Regions from separate parts of the Nonomuraea sp. NPDC049625 genome, predicted to be linked through region 2. Evidence: riboswitches for the same ligand, from Rfam matches in the RefSeq annotation. Region 2 holds a riboswitch; each other region holds the start of a gene.

What was found. Region 2 has a riboswitch for thiamine pyrophosphate ahead of thiO (glycine oxidase ThiO). Riboswitches for the same ligand answer to the same signal wherever they lie in the genome.
Region 1: another riboswitch for thiamine pyrophosphate. It lies ahead of AB0J87_RS45795 (cytosine permease); the one in region 2 lies ahead of thiO (glycine oxidase ThiO).
Region 3: another riboswitch for thiamine pyrophosphate. It lies ahead of tenA (thiaminase II); the one in region 2 lies ahead of thiO (glycine oxidase ThiO).

The regions. Positions count from the first base shown of each region.
Region 1 is NZ_JBFAOQ010000014.1:326,995-331,945, reverse strand. It holds gene AB0J87_RS45810 (DNA-formamidopyrimidine glycosylase family protein) at 1-563, shown strand, start outside; gene AB0J87_RS45805 (helix-turn-helix domain-containing protein) at 584-979, shown strand; gene AB0J87_RS45800 (rhodanese-like domain-containing protein) at 976-1,299, shown strand; TPP riboswitch at 1,355-1,470, shown strand; gene AB0J87_RS45795 (cytosine permease) at 1,461-2,792, shown strand; gene AB0J87_RS45790 (methylated-DNA--[protein]-cysteine S-methyltransferase) at 2,761-3,330, opposite strand; gene AB0J87_RS45785 (ATP-binding protein) at 3,425-4,951, shown strand, end outside.
Region 2 is NZ_JBFAOQ010000002.1:315,394-320,344, forward strand. It holds gene AB0J87_RS08840 (thiazole synthase) at 1-237, opposite strand, end outside; gene thiS (sulfur carrier protein ThiS) at 230-430, opposite strand; gene thiO (glycine oxidase ThiO) at 427-1,542, opposite strand; TPP riboswitch at 1,532-1,649, opposite strand; gene AB0J87_RS08855 (FAD-dependent oxidoreductase) at 1,703-2,872, shown strand; gene AB0J87_RS08860 (Rv2175c family DNA-binding protein) at 2,903-3,277, shown strand; gene thiE (thiamine phosphate synthase) at 3,255-3,893, shown strand; gene AB0J87_RS08870 (polyprenyl synthetase family protein) at 4,104-4,951, opposite strand, start outside.
Region 3 is NZ_JBFAOQ010000038.1:46,837-51,787, forward strand. It holds gene AB0J87_RS63000 (MFS transporter) at 1-264, shown strand, start outside; gene AB0J87_RS63005 (hypothetical protein) at 445-2,559, shown strand; TPP riboswitch at 2,589-2,684, shown strand; gene tenA (thiaminase II) at 2,676-3,383, shown strand; gene AB0J87_RS63015 (BTAD domain-containing putative transcriptional regulator) at 3,364-4,951, opposite strand, start outside.

The DNA.
Region 1 (4,951 bases), on a different contig from region 2:
ACGAGGAGGGCCTGGCGCCCGGGTTCGAGCTGACGGAGGCCGGGACGCAGAAGCGCCTGGCCGTCTACGTCACCAAGAACCCGGACGACGTCCCCGGCATCGCCGCACTCGGCCCCGACCCCCTCGACGAGTCCTTCACCGTCGACGCGCTCAAGCGCATCGTGGGCGGCAACCGCACCCAGATCAAGGGGCTGCTGCGCGACCAGAAGATCATCGCCGGCATCGGGAACGCGTACTCGGACGAGGTGCTGCACGCCGCCAAGATGTCCCCGTTCAAGATCGCGGCCACGCTGACGGACGCGCAGATCGCCGACCTGCACGAGGCCATCATCGCCACCCTGGGGGAGGCGGTGGAGCGGGCGCACGGGCTGGCGGCCAAGGACCTCAAGGCGGAGAAGAAGTCGGGACTGCGGGTCCACAACCGGGCCGGGCAGCCGTGCGACGTCTGCGGCGACACGATCCGCGAGGTGTCCTTCGCGGACTCCTCGCTGCAGTACTGCCCCACCTGCCAGACCGGCGGCAAGCCCCTCGCCGACCGCCGGCTGTCCCGCCTTCTCAAGTGAGCTCGACGGAAGAAGGCACTGTGGAACCGCTCGACGACTACGACGTGCGCCAGTGGGACACGCGCGAGGACTGCGAGGTGCGCCAGATCCTCGACCGCATCGCCGACAAGTGGTCGCTGCTCGTGATCGCCCTGCTCGACTGCCAGAGCCTGCGCTTCTCCCAGCTCCGCCGCGAGATCGACGGCGTCAGCCAGCGCATGCTCAGCGTGACCCTGCGCCAGCTGGAGCGCGACGGCCTGGTCAGCCGCACGGTCCATCCCGTCGTGCCGCCCAGGGTGGACTACGCGCTCACGCCGCTCGGCCGTACGCTGCACGAGACCATCAAGTCGCTGGTCACCTGGACGGAGACGCACCAGGAGGAGATCGCCGCGGCGCGTGCGGCCTACGACGCCAGGCGCGAGATGATGGAGTCATGACCGTTCCTGAGATCGAGGCCAGTGCCGTTCCAGCAGACGCTTACCTGCTCGACGTCCGTGAGCAGGACGAATGGGTCGCGGGGCACGCCCCGGAGGCCGTGCACATCCCCATGACCCAGATACAGGGGCGGGTCGACGAGGTGCCCGGCGACCGCACGGTCTACGTCGTCTGCCGGGTGGGCGGCCGGTCCCTGCAGGTCGCGGCCTGGCTCAACCAGCTCGGGCGCGACGCCGTCAACGTCGGCGGCGGCATGCAGTCGTGGGAGTTCGCGAGCCGCCCGATGGTCAGCGAGACCGGGCAGCAGCCGTTCGTGGCGTAAAAAGGCCCCACTGTGGCGGTTTCGCCGTCGCTGAGGCATGATGAGGGCGCCAACTGCAGATTGTCGCGGGAGCTCGGGGTGCGCCGGGCTGAGAGGGCAGCCATAGATCCGCTGCCGACCGCCTGAACCTGTCCGGGTAATGCCGGCGTAGGGAGTGTGCGATGACGCATGTCGTCGACGAAGTTCCGCTGACTCTTGAAGGCAGGCCGCCGAAGACCCTGGGCGTGCTCGATCAGGGCGCGCTCTGGGCGAATCTCGGAGTCAGCCTCCTGGGCTTCTCCGGCGCGTTGCTCCTGCTCAACCCCCTGTCCAACGCTCCCCTCAGCCTGACCGCCGCGCTCCTGGCGACCGTGGTCGGCAGCCTGATCGGCACCGCCATGGTGGGCCTGTCCGCCGTCCCCGGCACCCAGACGGGGCAGCCCGCGATGGTGCTGCTGCGGGGCCTGTTCGGGGCGCGGATCTCGTACGTCCCCACGATGCTGAACATCGTCCAGATGCTCGGCTGGGCCGCGTTCGAGCTGTGGGTGATCGCCAAGGCGGCCAGCGCGATCTTCGGCGCCGTGCCGTACCAGGTGTGGGTGATCGCGGCGGGGGTGCTGACCACCGCGCTCACGATCTGGCCGCTCGGGTCCGTCAGGCTGCTGCGGCGGTACGTCACCATCGGCGTGATCGTGTCGATGGTGTGGTTCGCCTGGTTCTTCCTCACCAGGGCGCCCGCGCACACCGGCGGGTCCTGGACGGCCTTCGCGCCCGCCGTGGACTACGTGATCGCGCTGTCGGTGTCGTGGGTGCCGATGGCGGCCGACTTCGCCCGGCACTCCAGGTCGAGCAGGGCCGCGTTCACCGGCGTGGTCGGCGGCTACACGCTGGCACAGGTCGCCTGCCTGGGCCTGGGCGTGTTCGCGGTGGCCATGGCGGGGGCCGACAAGGTGGCGGCCGACGGGACGTCGGTGTTCGGCGCGTTCGTGGCGGTGCCGCTGGGCGCGCTGTTCTTCGCGATCCTGGTGCTGCGCGAGACCGACCAGTCGTTCGCCAACGTCTACTCCACCACGGTCTCGCTGCAGAACCTGATGCCGCGGGTGGACCGGCGCGTCTTCTCCGTCGCCATCGGCGTGCTGAGCGTGGCGATCGCCCTGGTCGTGGACGTCAACTCGTACGGGGCGTTCCTCGGGGTGATCGGGGCGGTGTTCGTGCCGATGTTCGCGGTGCTGGCCGTGGACTACTTCGTGCTCGGCGGCTCGCGGAGCTGGAACACCGCTGAGAACGCGCCCTCGCGCTGGTCGAGGCTGGTGCCGTGGGCCCTCGGCTTCGTGGCGTACTGGCTGACGACCTCCGCGCCCACGCTCAAGCCATGGGACCGCTTCTGGCAGGGGGCCCGCGACGCCATCGGCTTCACCCGGCAGCCGTGGATGAACGGGGCGCTCGGCGCGGCCGTCGTCGCCGTGCTGGTCACCCTGCTGATCAGCTGGTCGATGCGCGCCTTTCGACGTTGAGCAGGTGCTGCTTGGCGGCCGCGCCGCCCGCGTAGTCGCCGAGCGCGCCGTCCTCACGCACCACCCGGTGGCACGGCACGATCACGCACACGGGGTTGGAGGCCAGCGCGTTGCCGATCGCCCGCAGCGCGCGCGGCCTGCCGATGCTCGCGCCGATCTCCTCCAGCGTCGTGGTGGTGCCGTACCGGACCGCCATCGTCTTCTGCAGCACCGTGCGTGCGAAGGACGTCGCCAGCGCCAGGTCGACGGGCGTGGTGAACGCGCGCAGACGGCCGGAGAAGTAGGCGTCCAGCTCCCTGCGCACCGGGTCGAGCCGGCGCGGATCCGGTCCGATGAACCTGCCCACGTGCCTCGTGAGCAGCTCGTACACGGCGTTTTCCGGCTCGAAGCTGCACGCCGCGATGCCCTTGCCGGTGACCGCGAGCATCAGCCTGCCGACGGCCCCGTCATAGGGGCCGAACGCGATGTCAGGAGGCGCCTCACCTCGATAGGTGCTGGAGGTCACGCGCAACAGGGCATCGAGATCGTTGCTCGACATGCCGCCAGCCTCCCCGCCGCCGAGAATCACCGTGACCGCAGCGTATCGGACGGATCGCCCGACGCACTCACCACGCCACGTGCACTATGGAGGAGTGGGGGACGAATGGGCCGGTAGTGACGACGAAATAGCTCGCGCTGCCCTCGCCGGTTCGCCCAACGCCGTCGTGGTCGTCGACCGTGATCAGAGCGTACTGGTCTGGAACGAGGCGGCCGAACGGCTGTTCGGGTGGACGGCGGAGGAGATGCTCGGGCGCCGGGCGCCGATCGTGCCGGGCGAGCTGACCGCCGAGCACAACGCCGTGCTCGAACGCGTGCGCACCGGCGGCCAGGTCTCGGTCCGCACCAAGCGCCTACGCGACGACGGGACCGTGCTCGACGTGCGCGTCGACATCAGCGCGCTGCGCCTGGGCAGCTCAGTGGCCGGGTACGTCTGCGTGCACCACCTCGCGCGGGCCGACCAGGTGGCCAAGGATCGCATGGCGCGCCGGGCCAGGCTGGTGCGCCGGCTCACCGACGTGGTCGGCGACATCAACTCCGAGCTGGAGCTGTCGGCCGTGCTCGACCGGATCTCGGCCAGCCTCACGGAGCTCACCGGGGCGGACGCGGGCGGGTTCGTGCTGATCGAGGATGAACGGTTGCGGCTGGTCAGCACGTACCAGCTCCCGGAGGCCATCAGGGGCACCACCACGGACCTGCGCACGAGCCTCGTCGACAAGCTCTTACGCACCGGCAAGACCGTCATGCTGGAGTCGAACGGGCTCGAGGACCTGGTCTGGGCCCGGCTGAAGGGGCTGCACACGATCGCACTGGGCCTTGCCGCGGTCGGAGGGCGCCCGTACGGGGCCCTGTACGCGCTGTTCGCCCAGAGCACACCCGGACACCTCGAACTGGAGCTGCTGGAGCTCCTGGCCGGCCACGCGGGCATCGCCGTCGGCAACGCGGTGGCCTACCAGGAGGCGGTGCGGCAGCGGGCGCACGAGCAGGCCGTCTTCGACGCCAGCGCCGACGGCATCGCCGTGCTCGACGGATCGGGGCGGGTCGTCCGGTGGAACCCGGCCGCCGCCGAGCTCACCGCGTTCCCGGCCGACGCCGTCATCGGCGGGCCGCCGCCGTTCCCGCTGCCCAAGCCGGGCGAGAAGGTCACGTTCCAGATGGAGACCGGGCGGTGGCTGGACGTGGTGAGCGCGCAGATCGAGGAGACCGGCGAGGTGGTCATCGACTTCCGCGACGTGACCACGGCCAAGGAGCTCGAGGAGGCCAAGGACCTGTTCCTGGCCACGACCAGCCACGAGCTGCGTACGCCGATCACGATCGTGCGGGGGTTCGCCAGCACGCTCGACCGGCGCTGGGACAAGATGAGCGACCCCGAACGCCGCTCGGCCGTGCACACGATCTCCGAGCGGGCCAGGTCACTGGGCGAGCTCATGGACCACCTGCTGCTCGGGGCCAGGGCGGGGGCCGACGAGCTCAAGGTGCGGATCGAGGAGTTCGACCTGGCCGAGCGGATCGACGCGGCCACGCTCGGGCTGCCCGCGCTGTCGGACAAGCACCGGGTCGAGGTGGCCATCCAGGACGGGCTGCCGAACGTGCTGGGGGACGCCCTGGCCACGGACATCGTG
Region 2 (4,951 bases):
GGCCTCGCCCGCCGTGAAGCAGCCCGCGGTGTTGGGGAGCACCTTGATGTCCCGCTTGCGCAGCACGTCCAGGACCGAGCCGCGGGCGTTCGGGTCGAGCCGCCGGATCGCCACCGTGGTCAGCTCGGTGCCGGACGCGGCCAGCGCCTGGTCGAGCACGTCCAGCGAGGGCGCGCCGCCGGTGCCCATGATGAGCCGGGAGGAGAAGCTCTCCCCGGCGATGATCAGATCATCCACCTTGCACCGCCGTCAGAACCTCCACCCGGTCACGGTCGCTGAGCGCCGTCGTCTCCCACGAGCTCCGCGTGACCACCTCGTCGTTGACGGCCACGGCCACTCCGGTGGTGGCCGTGGTCAATGTGCGTACGGCCTGCGCCACGGTCGTGCCGTCGGCCACCTCGTGGGAGGCCCCGTTGATCATCACAATCATGAAATATCCCGAAATCTCCCGGGCGAGCACATTGCGGCGAGCTCGCCCTCCTCGCCCAGCAGGATGTCCGCCGTGAGCGGCGCCAGGAGCACGCCGCCCCGATGATGGCCGGTGGCCAGCGCCAGCCCCGGGGTGCCGCTCGGGCCGATGAGCGGCAGGTTGTCCGGCGTGCCCGGCCGCAGCCCGGCCACCACGTCGGAGACCTCCAGCTCGGTGATGCCCGGCACCAGTTCCCTGGCGTCGCGCAGCAGCTCGTAGAGCCCGCCCGCGGTCACCCTGGTGTCGAAGCCCATCTCCTCCTGCGTGGCCCCGACCACCAGCTCGCCGTCGCCCCGGGGGACGAGGTAGACCGGCGTGCCGTGCACGGTGCCGCGGACGCACCGGGTGAGCAGCGGCTGCGGCGAACGCAACCGCATGATCTGCCCCTTGACCGGCCGGACCGGCACCTCGGCCAGCCCGGCGCTCCACGCCCCGGCCGCCAGGATCACCCGCTCCGCCCGCAGCTCGGCTCGCCGGTCGTCGCCGCCGGGCGGCTCCAGGCGTACCCCTGTGACCCGGCCGCCGTCGCGCAGCAGCTCGCCGACGCGCGCCCGTACGAGCCGGACTCCCCGCCGGTCGAGCGCGGCGAGCAGCGCCGCCGTCACGCGGCGCGGGTCCACCCAGGAATCGCCGACGGCCAGCAGCCCGCCCCGCACCGAGGGAGCCAGCATGGGCTCCAGGCGGCGGCACTCGCGGCCGGTCAGCCGCCGGACGGCGAGCTCCAGCTTCTCCAGGTACGCGGCCAGCTCGTCCAGCGCGGCCAGGTCGTCCGCCCCGAACGCCACGTCGAGCGTCCCCTCGGAGCGCAGGTCCAGGGCCTCGGGGCCGGCCAGCCCCGCGTCGGCGGCCAGCTCGGCGGCGAAGGCGGGCCAGCGGCGCAGCGACGCCACGCCGAGCCGCAGCAGCGGCACCTCCGTGTAGGTGACCTCGCTGACCGGCGCCAGCATCCCCGCGGCCGCGTGTGAGGCCCCCGAGGCGGGGGCCGGGTCCACCAGGGTGACGGGCCGCCCTTCGCGGGCAAGCCGCCAGGCCAGCGAGAGGCCGACGACCCCGCCGCCCACGATCACATCCATCCGCGCTCCCTTCGCCGGCATGATCCGGATCAGGTGTCTTGCGGTCGAAGGCCCGATGGCAGCCTTCCTCTCAGCCCGGTCACGGCCGGACTCCCGCGCGTCTTACGCCCCCAGCCTACGGCCTCGCTGCGACGCCCGGACACCGGCCCACGTTAGGGTCATGAACGTGAACGAAGTCGTGGTGGTGGGAGCGGGCCTGGCCGGAGTGCGCACCGTGGAGGCGCTGCGCGCACAGGGGTTCGGCGGGCGGATCACGCTGGTGGGCGAGGAGCGGCATCGCCCCTACGACCGTCCACCCCTGTCCAAGGCCGTGCTGTTCGGCGACGCCGACACCAGCTACGTCGAAACCGACCTGGCCTCGCTCGACGTGGTGTTCCAGCCGGGGGTCAGCGCCAAGGCGCTGCGCGAGGGGGTCGTGGAGACCACCGAGGGCGAGCTCGGCTACGACGGGCTGGTCATCGCCACCGGCGCCGAGCCGATCAGGCTGCCCGGCGACGGCCCGCAACACGTGCTGCGCACGCTCGACGACGCCCACGAGCTCAGGGCCATGCTCGTCCCCGGCGCCCGCGTCTCGATCATCGGGGCCGGCTGGATCGGCGCGGAGGTGGCCACCGCCGCCCGCCGCGCCGGGTGCGCGGTGACCGTGATCGAGGCCGGCCCGGCGCCGCTCGCGACGGCCGTCGGCGCCGAGATCGGGGCCCGCACCGAGCGCTGGTACGACGGCATCGACCTGCGGCTCGACACCATGGTCGACTCCGTGGACGAGGGCGGCGTGCGGCTGGTGGGCGGCGAGTTCGTGGACGCCCACGTGGTGGTCACGGGCATCGGCGTGCGCCCGGCCGTCGAATGGCTCACCGGCGCCGACATCGACCTCCACAACGGCGTCGTCGTGGACGAGCACCTGCGCGCCTCCCTCCCGAACACGGTCGCCGTCGGCGACTGCGCCGCCTGGTGGTCGCGCCGCTGGCAGACCAGGCTCAGGGTCGAGCACTGGGACACCGCGCTCAACGCCCCCGAGGTGGCCGCCGCGAGCTTGCTGGGCGAGGACGTCGCGTACGATCCCGTTCCGTACTTCTGGTCGGAACAGTTCGGGCACATGGTGCAATACGCCGGTCATCATTTGGCAGGCGAGCGCCTGATCTACCGGGGCGAGCCGGAGGGCAAGTGGTCGGCCCTCTGGCTCACGGCCGACGACGCCCTCGCCGCGGTGCTCGCCGTGGATCGGCCGCGAGACCTCGTTCAGGGGCGCAGAATCATCGACGCGGGACACCGTCTCGACGCGGAACGCCTGGTAGATCCAGAAGTCCCTCTACGGGATTGTGTTGTTTGAGCAAGCGCGGCATGTGGTAGTTGTGGTTTCGTGACGCTTTCTGTTGCACAGATCGACCGGGAGACCGACCAACTCGTCGACGAGTGGCTCACGCTCCCCGAAGTGGCCTCGCGCCTAGACCTTCCGATCGGGCGGGCCAAGCAACTCCTCAAGGACCACAAGCTGCTCGGCGTACGCCGGGGGGGCGGCGGGCCACAGGTGCCCGCTGTGTTCCTCGATGGAAAGGATGTGATGAAGGGCCTGCCCGGCACGCTGACCGTGTTGCTGGACGCCGGCTACGACGATGTCGAGTCGCTGCGCTGGCTCTTCACCCCTGACGAGTCCCTGCCCGGATCGCCCATCGAGGCGATCAAGGCCGGCCGTCATACTGAGGTCAAGCGGCGTGCCCAAGCCCTCGGTTTCTGAAGCCCGCCTCTATCTCTGCACCGACGGCCGCCGCGACCGCGGCGACCTGGCGGAGTTCCTCGACTCGGTGCTGGCCGGCGGCGTGGACATCATCCAGCTGCGGGAGAAGGGTCTGGAGGCCCGCGAAGAACTCGCGCTCCTCGAGGTCTTCCGCGACGCCTGCGACCGGCACGGCAAACTGCTGGCCGTCAACGACCGGGCGGACGTCGCCTACGCCGCCCGGTCCGACGTGCTCCACCTGGGGCAGGACGACCTTCCTGTGACGGTCGCGCGAGAGATACTCGGCGACGACATCGTCATCGGACGGTCCACCCACTCCGTGGCCGAGGCTTCCGCCGCGGCAGCGGAGCCGGGCGTCGACTACTTCTGCTGCGGCCCCATCTGGCCCACGCCCACCAAGCCCGGCCGCCCGGCCCCCGGCCCGCCGCTGCTCCGGCACGCGGCGGCGCTGGAGACCTCGCGGCCGTGGTTCGGGATCGGCGGCATCGACCTCGCGAACCTGGACGAGGTGATGTCGTACGGCGTGCGCCGCGTGGTGGTCGTACGCGCGATCACGGACGCGGAGGACCCGGGCGCGGCGGCGGCGGAGTTCGCCAAGCGCCTGTCCTCCGCCTGACCGACAAGCCCGTGACCGACAAGCCCGTGACCGGCAAGCCCCTGACCGACAAGCCCCTGACCGACATGAGCCCCTGACCGCGGCGGCCACCTGACCACAGGAGGCCGCCCGGCCGTACGGGGCCCTGCGACCCACGAGGCGCCCGCCACCACACGGGCGCCTCCGAGTCGGAGGCCCGGGCCCAAGGCGGCGATCCCCGGGCAGGTCAGGTCAGGTCTTGCGGGAGGTGGCGGCGATGGCCAGCTCCGTCAGAGCCGCGCGCGCCTCCGCCGTGATCGGCGCCTCGTCCAGCGCGGACAGCGCGTCCCCCAGATAGTCGCCGATCAGGTCCTCGCACTCCTGCAGCGCGCCCGTCTCGTCGATGATCTGCCGCAGCGTCTCCACCCCGTGCTCGTCCAGCCCGGGATCCCCCAGCAGCCGCCGGACGGTCTGCGCCGCACCCGGGGACGCGGCAGCCAGCGTGCGGGCCACGAGCATCGTCCGCTTGCCCTCCCGCAGGTCGTCTCCGGCGGGCTTGCCCGTCTGCGCCGGGTCGCCGAACACCCCCAGGATGTCGTCACGCAGCTGGAACGCGATCCCGACCCGCGTGCCGTAGCCCGTGCACAGCTCGTCCATCCAGGGCGCGAGCTTGCCGCCGGCGAGCACCAGCCCGAGCCTGAGCGGCTGCTCCACCGAGTATTTGCCGCTCTTGAACAGCGCCACCCGCAGCGCCGACTCGAACGTGTTCTCGCCGTGCGCCTGCTCCAGCAGGTCGAGGTACTGGCCGCACATCAGCTCCGTACGCATGTGGTCGTGCACGGGCTGGGCCGCCGCCAGGGACTCGGGCGGCAGACCGCTGGTGCGCCACATCTCGCCCGACCAGATCAGCAGCAGGTTGCCCAGCAGGATCGCCGCGCCCTCGCCGAACTGCTCCGCGGACCCGTACCAGGCGGACTTCTCGTGCAGCGCCTGGAACCGGCGGTGCGCGGACGGCATGCCCCTGCGCAGGTCGCTCTTGTCCATCACGTCGTCGTGCACCAGCGCGCTGGCCTGCAGCAGCTCCAGCGAGGCCGCCGCGG
Region 3 (4,951 bases), on a different contig from region 2:
GCGGGGCTGTCGTACCAGCTGGGGTTGCAGCGGCGGTTCGTCGAGTCGGTGCCCGAGGAGGTGCGGGGGCAGGCGTTCGGGCTGCAGTCGTCCGGGCTGATGACGGGGCAGGCGGCCGGGGCGGCGCTGGTCGGGGCGCTCGGAGAGGTGATCGCCCCCGGGCCCGCGATCGCGGTGGCGGGCGGTGCCGGGGTCCTGGTCGCGCTGGCGCTGGCGGGCGTGCTGGCCCCGGGCGGTACGCGCGAAGCGGCCCCTCACCTCTGACCGGCCGCTGAGCGTGCAGCGGCCCCTCACCTCTGACCGGCCGCTGAGCGTGCGGCGGGCCCTCGCCGTTGACCGGCCGCCGAGCTCGCGGTGGGCCCTTGCCGTTGACCGGCCGCATCCTCGGCGCGGGCGCGGAAAACCGTCCGCGATCGGGCGTGTCCCGGCTATATGGTGCCGTTCGTGGACACTCTGGAAAGCCTCGTCATCGCCCGGCGGCTGCGCGTCCCCATCGGCGCCGCGCCCGCCGGATCCGGGTCCGGCTGGGGAGAGACCGCCGCCCGCCAGCTCGACGCGGCGCTGCTCAGCGTCGGCTTCACGTGCTCGGCCGCGCTGCTCGAGCGACTGTCCGGGCTGCGCGGCGAGACCGTGGTCGACCTCGGCGTCCGCATTCTGGCCGCCGTCCGCACGCTCGTGGGTGACCACGTCCGGCACAACGCGTACTTCCTCGACTTCCCCAGGAACGTGCCCGACACCCTGGAGTTCTGGGCCGGGCTGCTGCGCGAGGCCCTGCTCGACCCGGTCGCCGCCGCCCGCGTCGAGACCTCGGCGCTCAACCTGCTCTCCCTGCCCGGCTACGGCCGTTACCAGCACACCTACGCCGACCTGCTGGCCGCGCACGCCGAGCTGATCCCGCTGGCCGGGGACCGGGTGACCGTGCTGGAGCTGGGCGGGAGCCTGGAGTCGGAGGCGCGGGAGCTCTACCTCTCGCTGGCGGGCTCCGAGGTGCCCCTGGCCGCCGAGGACCTGGCCGCGCTGCGCCTGCTGGCCGGGTTCTGCGCCGACGAGCCCGAGCGCGTCCCCGTGCGCGAGAACCGCGCGATCGTCAACGAGGTCCGGCTGGCCGAGGGCCGCCCGCTGCTGGTCGACACCGTGACCGACGTGCTCCGGCTCGCCTGCGGCTGCTCCGGCGGCGATGTCACGCTGGCCGAGCCCACCAGGTTCCGCTCGTTCCGCCGGGCCGAGCGCCGCGCCCTGCTGGGAGCCCTGGACGCGGTCGCCTCCCCGGCCAGGCTCGGCGACGTGCCGCGCCACCGGGAGGAGTGGAAGCGGCTCGGCGAACGGCTGCACCCCCACGAGTACCCGCAGTTCCCGCGCGCCCGGGCCGTCTTCGAAACCGCCAGGGGCACGCGCCCGGCCCCGAGCCTGGACGGCCGGGTCGAGGCCGCCCTGTCGGCGGGCCGCACCGCCGAGGCGGTGAAGCTGCTGGAGCAGGCCCCTGGCGCGCTGCTGCGCCGCCTCGACCACCTGCTGCGGACCGGCCTGTCCACGTCGGCCGTGCTGGACGCCGCGGAAGGGGCCGCCTCGGGCGCCTCCGGCCGCGTCCTGCTGTCGCTGCGGGAGCATCTGCAGAACCGGCTCGCCCCCGTCGCGGGCCGCGTCTTCGTCAACCGGCAGGGCAGGGCGTGGGCGGCCCCCGACTCCCGCTCGCCGCTGGAGGAGGAGGCCCTGGCACGGGCGCTGGCCATCCTGGACGAGGAGATCGCCCGTCGCCTCCCCGACCCCGGCGAGCTGATCGTCGACCCCGACGTGCTCGACGTCGCCCTGCCGCTGTCCGGCAAGGCCGTCGTGCCCGGGCTCGGCATGCTGCCCCGGGGCTCGGTGTCGGCGGTGGACGGCGAACTGCTCAGGTTCTTCGTCCACTGGCGCGAGGCCCGGCAGCGCACCGACTACGACCTGTCCGCGCTCATGCTGGACGCCTCCTACGACGACCCGACGCACATTTCCTGGACGAACTACACCAACGACTTCGCCCGGTACTCCGGCGACCTCACCGAGGCGCCCGAGGGCGCGTCCGAGTTCATCGACATCCGGCTCGCCGCCGCGACCCAGCCGATCATCATCCCGCAGGTGAACATCTACGACGGGGAAGCGTTCGACGAGGCCGCCGAGGCGTTCTTCGGCTACATGACCAGGGACGCCGCGCAGGAAGGCAGGCCGTTCGAGCCGCGTACCGTGCGCATGAAGTCGGACCTGCGCGGTTCCGGCCGGATCGCCCTGCCGCTCGTCTTCCTGCGCGGCGCCGACGGCGGCTGGCTGGTGAAGTGGCTGCACCTCTACCTGAAGGGCCACCCCGGCTTCAACCAGGTGGAGGGCAACCGCGTCAGCGCCTCCCTGCTGGTGCGCTCCATCGTCGAACGCGACTTCCTGCGCGTCCGCTACCTGGCCGACCTGCTGCGCGCGAAGAGCACGCCGGCCGGGCCCACCACCTACATCGGGCTGGAGGCGCCGGCCGGCCTCCCGGAGGGGGCGCGGGTCTACACCCCCGGCACGCTGCACGAGCTGATCCCCGCCTGACACGACCGGGCCGGGCCTCTGCTAGCGTTGGCCGTGACGCGGGGTGCCCGGGCTGCCGGGCTGAGATCACACCCGTCGAACCTGATCTAGTTCGCACTAGCGAAGGGACGTCATCGGTGACCTTCTGTGAGAAGATCTGGGCGCGCACGGCCACGCTGCTCGAGGCGATCCACGACCACCCGTTCAACGCCGCGCTCGGCGACGGCACCCTCGACCGCGAGCGATTCGCGTTCTACCTGGTCCAGGACGGGCGCTACCTGGTGGCCTACGCCAAGGTCCTCGCGACCGCCTCGGCCCGCGCCGGCTCTCCGGCCGACGCCGCGTTCTTCGCGCAGAGCGCGCACACGGCGCTCGTCGTCGAGCGGGCCCTGCACACCGGCTACCTGGAGGAGTTCGGGCTGACGGCCGGCGAGACGGCGGCCGTCGCCACCTCGCCGACCTGCCTGGCCTACTCCTCCTACCTCCAGGCCACGGCCCTGGCCGCCCCGTTGCCCGTGCTCGCCGCCGCCGTGCTGCCGTGCTTCTGGGTCTACCAGGACGTCGGCGCGGCACTGCTCGAACGTACGGCGGGCGCGGCCGACCACCCGTACCGGACCTGGATCGGCACCTACTCCGACCCCGCCTTCGCCGCCTCGGTGGAGCAGGCCAAGGCCATCACCGACCGGCTGGCCGAGAGCGCCGACCCCGAGACGCGCCGGGCGATGGACGAGGCGTTCTGCCGGGCCACCGAGTACGAGTGGATGTTCTGGGACAGCGCCTGGCGCCTGGAGACCTGGCCCACGGGACAATGGCTCCGGCCGCAGCTCACGCGAACGACTCGCTGAGCTCCCTGCGCAGCTCACGGGCCTGGTGCAGGTAATGGGTGGCCAGCGCGGTGCGGCCGGACGAACGGTACAGCTCGCCGAGCGTCTGGTACGTGTCCGCCTCCCCGCTGCGATCCCCCAGTTGCTGGAAGATCACCAGGGAGCGCTCCAACTGGTCGGAGCCGTCCGAACGGTCGCCCCTGGCCACCTGGAGCCCGCCCAGGTTCCGCATCGCGTACGCGCCGCAGTGGCGGTCGCCGAGCGCCTCGAAGATGCCCAGCGCGTGCCCCTGGTAGCGCATGGCCCGGTCCGACTGGGCGAACAGGTCGTACATGCGGCCGAGCTGCATCGACACGCAGCCCTCGCGGTGGGCGTCGCCGAGCTCCTCGGCCAGCCGCAGCGCGTCCCCCAGCCACCGGGACGCCTGCTGCAGGTCCCGCAGCGACAGGTAGACGCGCCCGATCGCCTGCCGAGCGTACGCCTCGCCGCTGCGGTCGCCGATGGCCAGGAACATGGCCAGCGCCTGCCGGAAGGACGCGAGCGCCTTGAGATGCCGGTTGGAGAACTGGCTGACCGCCGCCAGCCCGCAGATCGAGATGGCCTCGCTCCGCGTGTCGCCCAGCTCGTGGAAGATGGCGCGGGCCCGCCTGAACATGTCCTCGGCCTCGGCGTACCGGTCCTGGTAGAGGCAGACCTGGGCCAGGCCGCGCAGCATGGCGGCCTCCCCGAGGCGGTCGCCGGCCGCGCGGGCGCTGTCGAGGGCGAGGCGGTGCGTCAGCTGCCACTCGTCCAGCAGGCAGTGCAGGTCGAAGTACGGGACCAGGGTGGCGGCCAGCCCCCACGCGGACTGGGCCAGGCCCGCGCCGGCGGCCAGCTGTACGGCCTCGACCAGGGACTCCCGCTCGGCGTCGAACCACGACAGCGGCTGGGCGGTCAGGCGGCCGAGGGTCTCCCGTTCCAGGCTCCAGCGGGGCGCGAGGTCGGACGTCAGCCCGAAGAGAGTGGTGGGCAGCCGCAGGGAGGCGTGCTCGGCGGCGGTCAGCCAGCCGCCGAGCACCCGGGCCAGCGCGTGCCGTTCGGTGTCGCCGCCCGCCTTCTCCTTGGCGGCGCAGCGGATCAGGTCGTGGAGCCGGTAGCGGGGCTGGCCGACGTGGTCGGTGCCGGCCAGCCGCAGGAGGTTCGCGTCCACCAGGGTGTCCACGACGGCGTCGGCCCGGGGCCGGTCGAGCACGGCGTCGGCCACCCAGCCGGGTACGGACCGCTCGCCGAGCAGGCCGATCGCGCGGAAGGCCAGGGCGGCGTCGTCGGACAGCCGCCGGTAGCTGAGCTCGAACGAGCCGCGTACCTCCAGGTCGCCGGCGCGTAACTCGTCGAGGCGGCCGGCCTCGTCCTCCAGCCGCTGCCGCAGCACGCCCAGCGACCAGCCGGGCCGTCCGGACAGCCGGGCCCCGGCCACGCGGACGGCCAGCGGTAAGTGGCCGCAGGAGCGCACGATCGCCCGGGCGGCCTCGCGCTCCTCGGCCACCCGTTCGGGGCCGACGATCCGGCCCAGGAGCTCCTCGGCCTCCCCGGGCGGCAGCACGTCGAGT